Thermobifida alba: one gene and its partner. The protein of the gene in region 1 interacts with the protein of each later gene in a pairwise test. Links are inferred from orthologs where the notes say so. Each region holds a gene or a part of one and is shown in the gene's direction. Other genes may lie near its edges. The genes, in order: FOF52_RS20865 and FOF52_RS09095.

Region 1 (4,507 bases):
GCCGCGGCACCACGGGGCCAGAGGAAAGTACCCGATCCGCGCCCGGTGCGCGGTCGTTTTGGGACACGGTTTCGACACGGGGCGCTCCGCCCCGGGCGGGACGCGCCGGAACCGGCGCGATGTCCGCTTTTGAGCTGCTTCGACGGCCCTCCCCCACCACCTGTGCAAAAATGTGAAGCAGATCACAGGATTAGCCGCAAGCGGAGGTGGGGATGTTGCACGGGACACCGCCCAACTCCGCTCTCCAGCAGCAGGGCACCGGCGATCCTCGCTGGTGCCTCCCTTGATTTGTGAATAAATGTTAGGTATATCCCAGCGTGGCACTGTGCTGGAGGTGCCGCGGGTGCCTCTGGCAAAGTAGCCTGTTACCACGAGACGGGCCGCTGGGGCCTGCCCTGGCGTGGTCACACGCAGTACAGCCACATCCACCTGACCACCCGTCTCACCATCAATTCACAAGCGAGCTGCGGAAGAGGGCGATCTCCGCCGTGTCGTCTGAGGCATCCCAACCCCTGACCGATTTCGGCCCGAACGAGTGGTTGGTCGACGAGCTTCACCGGAAGTACCTCGCCGACCCCAACTCTGTTGACAAGGCATGGTGGAACTTCTTCGCGGACTACAAGTCCGGATCCGCCGCCGACGGGGCAACCTCCCCTGCCAAGGGCACCTCATCCGTCGGAAACGGTGCCAGCGGCGCGGCCAAGGCCGCGGCCCCGAAGGCAGCCACCGGCGGCGCGGCCAAGGCCTCCCCCGCCCGATCTGCCGCGACCACGTCCGCATCCGCCACGAAGCCCGAGGGCGCTGCCGGTGAGGCGCTCGCGGTGTCCGAGGAACGGCTCCGCGGAGCGTCGGCGCGCACCGCCGCCAACATGGAGTCCAGCCTCGCCCTGCCCACCGCCACGAGTGTGCGGTCGGTGCCGGTGAAGCTGCTGTTCGACAACCGCATCGTGATCAACAACCACCTGCGGCGCGGACAGGGCGGCAAGGTCTCCTTCACCCACCTGATCGGCTACGCCATGGTCAAGGCGCTGGAGTCGGTCCCGGTGATGAACTACTCCTACACCGAGATCGACGGCAAGCCCGCCGTGGTCAAGCCCGAGCACGTCAACTTCGGGCTGGCGATCGACCTGGCCAAGTCGGACGGCTCCCGGCAGCTGGTGGTGCCGAACATCAAGGCCGCCGACACCATGAACTTCAAGGAGTTCTGGAGCGCCTACGAGGAGGTGGTGCGCAAGGCCCGCACCAACAAGCTCACCGTGGCGGACTTCCAGGGCACCACCATCAGCCTCACCAACCCGGGCGGTATCGGCACCGTGCACTCGGTGCCGCGGCTGATGCCGGGCCAGGGCACCATCCTGGGCGTGGGCGCCATGGAGTACCCGGCCGAGTTCCAGGGCGCCTCCCCGGAGACCCTGAACGACCTGGCCATCAGCAAGGTCATGACGCTGACCTCCACCTACGACCACCGCATCATCCAGGGTGCGCAGTCGGGCGAGTTCCTGCGCACCATCCACCAGCTGCTGCTCGGCGAGGACGGCTTCTACGACGAGATCTTCGAGGCCCTGCGCATCCCCTACGAACCGGTGCGCTGGGTGCAGGACATCTCGATCAACCGGGACAGCCAGCTCGACAAGGCCACCCGGGTCCAGGAGCTCATCCACGCCTACCGCGTGCGCGGGCACCTGATGGCCAACACCGACCCGCTGGAGTACAAGCAGCGCCGCCACCCCGACCTCGACGTCCTGGAACACGGCCTCACGCTGTGGGACCTGGACCGCGAGTTCCCCACCGGCGGCTTCGGCGGCAAGCCGGTCATGACGCTCCGCGAGATCCTGGGCGTGCTGCGCGACACCTACTGCCGCACGGTGGGTATCGAGTACATGCACATCCAGAGCCCCGAGGAACGGGAGTGGATCCAGGCCCGCGTCGAGCGGGAGCCGGAGAAGATCAGCCGCGAGGAGCAGCTGCACATCCTGCGCCGCCTCAACAGCGCCGAGGCGTTCGAGACCTTCCTCCAGACCAAGTACGTGGGTCAGAAGCGCTTCTCCCTGGAGGGCGGAGAGTCCCTGATCCCGCTGCTGGACGGGGTGATCTCCAAGGCCGCCAAGGCCCAGCTGGACGAGGTCGTCATCGGCATGGCGCACCGCGGCCGCCTCAACGTGCTGGCCAACATCTGCGGCAAGTCCTACGCGCAGATCTTCGGCGAGTTCGAGGGCAACCTCGACCCGCGCAGCGCCCACGGGTCGGGCGACGTCAAGTACCACCTGGGCACCGAGGGCACCTTCACCACGCCCGACGGTGAGAAGATCGCGATCACGCTGGCCGCCAACCCCAGCCACCTGGAGACCGTCAACCCGGTCGCCGAGGGCATCGTGCGCGCCAAGCAGGACGTCCTCAACAAGGGCTCCAACGGCTTCACCGTCCTGCCGATCCTGATCCACGGCGACGCCGCGTTCGCCGGTCAGGGCGTGGTGGCCGAGACCCTGAACCTGTCGCAGCTGCGCGGCTACCGCACCGGCGGCACCGTGCACATCATCGTCAACAACCAGGTGGGCTTCACCACCTCGCCCAAGGACAGCCGCTCCAGCGTCTACGCCACCGACGTGGCCCGCATGGTCCAGGCGCCGATCTTCCACGTCAACGGGGACGACCCCGAGGCCGTGGTCCGGGTGGCCCAGCTGGCCTTCGCCTACCGGCAGGCGTTCAACAAGGACGTCGTCATCGACCTGGTCTGCTACCGGCGTCGCGGGCACAACGAGGCCGACAACCCCTCGTTCACCCAGCCGCTGATGTACGACGTGATCGACGCCAAGCGGTCCACCCGCAAGCTGTACACCGAGGCGCTGATCGGCCGCGGCGACATCTCCGTGGAGGAGGCCGAGCAGGCGCTGCGCGACTACCAGGAGCAGCTGGAGCGCGCCTTCACCGAGACCCGCGAGGCCGCGAAGAACCCGATCGAACCGGGGTCGGTGATCAAGCCCGAGGTGTTCACCGAGGGCAGGATCGACCACTCCGCCACCGAGACGGCGGTCAGCGAGGAGGTCATCAAGCGGGTGGTGGAGACCCAGGTCTCGCTGCCGGAGGGCTTCACCGTGCACCCGAGGCTGCTGCCCCAGCTGCAGCGCCGCGTCCGGATGGTCGAGGAGGACGCGATCGACTGGGCGCTCGGCGAGACGCTGGCGTTCGGCTCGCTGCTGATCGACGGCCACCCGGTGCGCCTGGTCGGCCAGGACAGCCGCCGCGGCACCTTCGGCCAGCGGCACGCCGTCCTGGTGGACCGCAAGACCGGTGCGGAGCACACCCCGCTCAAGGCCTTCGACCGGGGCACCTCGAAGTTCTACGTGCACGACTCGCTGCTGAGCGAGTACGCGGCCCTGGGCTTCGAGTACGGCTACTCGTTGGAACGCCCCGACGCCCTGGTCGCCTGGGAGGCGCAGTTCGGCGACTTCGTCAACGGCGCGCAGACCGTCATCGACGAGTACATCAGCTCGGGTGAGCAGAAGTGGGGCCAGCGCTCCAGCGTCACCCTGCTGCTGCCGCACGGGTACGAGGGCCAGGGACCGGACCACTCCTCCGCGCGCATCGAGCGCTTCCTGCAGCTGTGCGCGCAGGAGAACATGACGGTCACCATCCCGACGACCCCGGCGAACTACTTCCACCTGCTGCGCTGGCAGGTGAAGTCGCCGTACCAGCGTCCGCTGATCGTGTTCACGCCCAAGTCGATGCTGCGGCACAAGGCGGCGGTCTCGGCGGTCTCGGAGTTCACCTCCGGATCGTTCCAGCCGCTCATCCCGGACACCAGCGGTATCGCGCCGGACGACGTGCGGCGCGTGGTGCTGTGCTCCGGCAAGCTCTACTACGAGCTGGACGCCGCCCGGAAGAAGACCGGGGACACCCACACCGCGATCATCCGGGTGGAGCGGCTCTACCCGCTGCCGATCGACGAGATCCGCCAGCAGCTCAAGGCCTTCCCCAACGCGGGCGAGGTGCTGTGGGTGCAGGAGGAGCCGGCGAACATGGGGCCGTGGCCGTTCGTGGCGCTGGTCTTCTCCGAGCAGCTCGACCGCCCGTTCACCCGGGTGTCGCGTTCCGCGAGCTCCTCTCCCGCCGCGGGTTCCGCCAAGCGGCACGAGGTGGAGCAGCAGGCTCTGGTGAACACCGTCTTCCCGCCGACCGCCTGAGGCAGGAGGCCGATGTACTTCACCGATCGCGGAATCGAGGAGTTGGAGAAGCGCCGCGGCGAGGAGGAGGTCAGTCTGGCGTGGCTCGCCGAGCAGCTGCGGACCTTCACCGACCTGCACCCGGAGTTCGAGACCGCCGTCGACCGGCTGGCCACCTGGCTGGCCCGCGACGATGAGGACGACGAGTAGCGCGGCCTCCGCGTGACTCTCCAGGCCCCCGGCCACTGCGGCCGGGGGCCTTTCGCGTTCTCGGGGCGAGGCCGTCCCCGGTCCGGGGTAGGGGACTCCCGGAGGGGAGGTCGGGGACTTCCCCGGTATCTCGCGAC
Region 2 (3,202 bases), 2.6 Mb from region 1 along the record:
TCGTCTCGGTGCTGGTGGCCCTGGTGGTCGAGGGGCTGTGGATGGCGCTGGTCGTGCTGGCGGGGACCCTCGCCGTGCAGCAGTTGGAGAGCCACATCATCGCGCCCCGCGTCTACGGGCGGTCCCTGGACCTGCCCGCGGCCGTGGTCCTGCTGTCCATCTCCGTGGGATCCATCATCGGCGGCATCACCGGGGCGTTCCTGGCCACGCCGGTCGCCGCGGTGCTGGCCGCGCTGCTGCGCAACCGGCCGTTCACCGTGGCCGAGGCCCGGCGCCAGGAGCGCTCGGAGGAGGCGGAGGCCGCGCGGCAGCGCTCCGGGGCCGCAACGGCCGCGCAGTCCCCGGCCGCCGCGCGGCCCGGGGGCCGCGCGGAGGGCGCCGAGGGGGCGGACGAGGCGCGCCGCAACGGCGGTGCCGGGGAATAATCGGCGCGCACGCGCCGTCGAAGCGAGAGGACCGACGGCCCCGCGCGCCGCAGCGACTAGGGTTGTCGGGTGCGACTCCCCGGACCGGGGCCCCGCGTCTTCCCCGCGGCCGGCACGTCTTCCCGGTGCCCGGCCCACCCCGCAGCCGTAGCGAGAAAGCCCTCGAAGACCCATGCTCATCGCCTCTGACCTCGAACTCCGTGTGGGCGCCCGCCTGCTGTTGGAACCCACCTCCTTCCAGGTGGGGCCCGGCGACCGGATCGGTCTGGTCGGCCGCAACGGCGCGGGCAAGACCACTCTGACCAAGGTGCTGGCCGGCGAGGGGATTCCGGCCTCGGGCAGGGTCACCACGTCGGGCACGATCGGCTACCTGCCGCAGGACCCGCGCACCGGCGACCTGGACGTGGTGGCCCGCGACCGCATCCTGGCGGCGCGCGGTATCGACGAGGTGCTGCGCAAGCTGCGCGAGGCCGAGCAGAAGATGGCCAGCGACGTGCCGAAGATCCGCGACCAGGGGGTGCGCGCCTACGCGCGACTGGAGGAGCGCCTGCATGTGCTCGGCGGTTACGCGGCCGAGGCCGAGGCCGCGTCGATCGCCTCCAGCCTGGGCCTGGAGCAGCGTGTCCTCACCCAGCCGCTGCGCACCCTCTCCGGCGGGCAGCGGCGGCGGGTGGAACTGGCCCGCATCCTGTTCAGCGGGGCCGACACGCTGCTGCTGGACGAGCCCACCAACCACCTCGACGGCGACTCCATCGTCTGGCTGCGCGACTTCCTCAGGTCGCACCAGGGCGGGCTCATCGTCATCAGCCACGACGTGGACCTGGTCGAGCACGTCGTCAACAAGGTGTTCTACCTGGACGCCAACCGCAGCGTCATCGACGTCTACAACATGGGCTGGAAGGCCTACCTGGCGCAGCGCGAGGCCGACGAGCGGCGGCGCAGGCGGGAGCGGAGCAACGCCGAGAAGCAGGCGTCGGCGCTGCAGAAGCAGGCCGAGCGGTTCCGCTCCAAGGCCACCAAGGCCCGCGCGGCCCAGCAGATGCTCCACCGGGCCGAGCGGCTGCTGGACTCGGTGCAGGGGGAGCGGACCTCCGAACGGGTCGCCAAGCTGCGCTTCCCCGATCCCGCGCCCAGCGGGCGCACCCCCCTGGCCGCCGAGGGGCTGAGCAAGTCCTACGGGTCGCTGGAGGTCTTCTCCGGGGTGGACCTGGCCGTCGACCGGGGCAGTCGGGTGGTCGTCCTCGGACTGAACGGCGCGGGCAAGACCACGCTGCTGCGGCTGCTGGCGGGGGTGGAGCAGCCCGACACCGGCCGGGTGATCCGGGGGCACGGGCTGCGGCTGGGCTACTACGCCCAGGAGCACGAGACCCTGGACACCGACCGCACGGTGCTGGAGAACATGATGAGCGCCGCACCGGACCTGCCCGAGGTGGAGGCCCGGCGGGTGCTGGGGTCCTTCCTGTTCAGCGGTGACGACGTGGACAAGCCCGCCGGGGTGCTCTCGGGCGGGGAGAAGACCCGGCTGGCGCTGGCCGCCCTCGTGGTCTCCAGCGCCAACGTGCTGCTGCTGGACGAGCCGACCAACAACCTGGACCCGGCCAGCCGGGAGGAGATCCTCGCCGCACTGCGCAACTACCGGGGCGCGATCGTCCTGGTGACCCACGACGAGGGCGCGGTGGAGGCGCTGCAGCCGGAGCGGGTCATCCTGCTGCCCGACGGGGTGGAGGACCTCTGGGACGCGGAGTTCACCGACCTCATCGCGCTGGCCTGAGCCGTTTCGGACACGGTTTCACCGCATCCGAAACACGGTCGGGCGGAGATACGCGTGGTTTTCCGGCCTCAATGGGTAGCCCACTGGAGCCACCATGTCTGATCATGGCAGCAAGCGACTTCGTTGCCGTGCCGAGAGCATCGGGAGGTACTCGTGGCCGAGACGTTGAGAAAAGGCACCCGGGTGACCGGAGACGAGCGGTCGGACCTGGCCTCCGACCTGAAGCGGCGTTACGACAACGGTGAGAGCATCCGCTCCCTGGCCGCGGCGACGGGCCGGTCCTACGGCTTCGTGCACCGACTGCTGACCGAGGCGGGGGCGACCCTGCGCGGCAGGGGAGGAGCCACCCGGCGCAGCAGGGGGTGACCTTCGGGGCAGCGGCCCGCGGACTGCTATGTTACTGATCGGTAGAAAGCGGGTGGGCCCGCGGCCCCACAGGTGAAAGGCGTGCGATGGCGCAGCAGACGACGGCCCCCACGGAAGAAGAACTGGCCGCGGCCGGTCTGGGACTGGCGATCGACGGCGAGGTCGCGCGGATCACGCTGTCGCGGCCCCGGCGGCGCAACGCCATGACCGGCCGGATGTGGACCGAGTTGGCCCGTATCGGCCACACGCTTCCGGACCGTGTCCGAATCGTCGTCGTCACCGGAGAGGGCCCGACCTTCTCCTCCGGAATCGACCTGGACATGTTCCGTTCCGGCGACGTCGACGGCGAGCCGACACCGCTCACCCTGCTGGCCCGCGACCCCGGCGACACCGCGGCCCTGGAGCGGACGATCGCCGCCTACCAGGAGGGGTTCCTGTGGCTGCGGCGCGCCGACATCGTCTCCGTCGCCGCGGTCCGCGGGCACGCCATCGGCGCCGGGTTCCAACTCGCCCTCTCCTGCGACATCCGCGTCCTGTCCGACACCGCCCGGCTGTGCATGAAGGAGCCGGCGCTGGGCCTGGTGCCCGACCTCACCGGCACCAAGCCGCTGGTGGAGCTGGTGGGGGTCAACCGCGCCGT

The links.
Region 2: the proteins of FOF52_RS20865 (region 1) and FOF52_RS09095 interact in binary tests that used the Escherichia coli proteins (3 or more experiments, as listed by UniProt). The link is inferred for Thermobifida alba from one-to-one orthologs.

The regions. Positions count from the first base shown.
Region 1 is NZ_CP051627.1:4,651,451-4,655,957, reverse strand. What follows is about bases 181-4,381. They hold FOF52_RS20865 (multifunctional oxoglutarate decarboxylase/oxoglutarate dehydrogenase thiamine pyrophosphate-binding subunit/dihydrolipoyllysine-residue succinyltransferase subunit), read left to right. Parts: upstream 181-488; coding sequence 489-4,181; downstream 4,182-4,381. Other genes in these bases: FOF52_RS20860 (DUF6104 family protein), read left to right, coding at 4,194-4,370. UniProt on the Escherichia coli protein: E1 component of the 2-oxoglutarate dehydrogenase (OGDH) complex which catalyzes the decarboxylation of 2-oxoglutarate, the first step in the conversion of 2-oxoglutarate to succinyl-CoA and CO(2).
Region 2 is NZ_CP051627.1:2,069,909-2,073,110, reverse strand. Bases 1-2,896 are described here. They hold FOF52_RS09095 (ABC-F family ATP-binding cassette domain-containing protein), read left to right. Parts: upstream 1-597; coding sequence 598-2,196; downstream 2,197-2,896. Other genes in these bases: FOF52_RS09085 (enoyl-CoA hydratase/isomerase family protein), read left to right, coding at 2,649-2,896; FOF52_RS09090 (helix-turn-helix domain-containing protein), read left to right, coding at 2,350-2,562; FOF52_RS09100 (AI-2E family transporter), read left to right, coding at 1-425. Also shown: more of FOF52_RS09085, read left to right, coding at 2,897-3,202. UniProt on the Escherichia coli protein: Genetic data indicate it may be involved in ribosome assembly or function.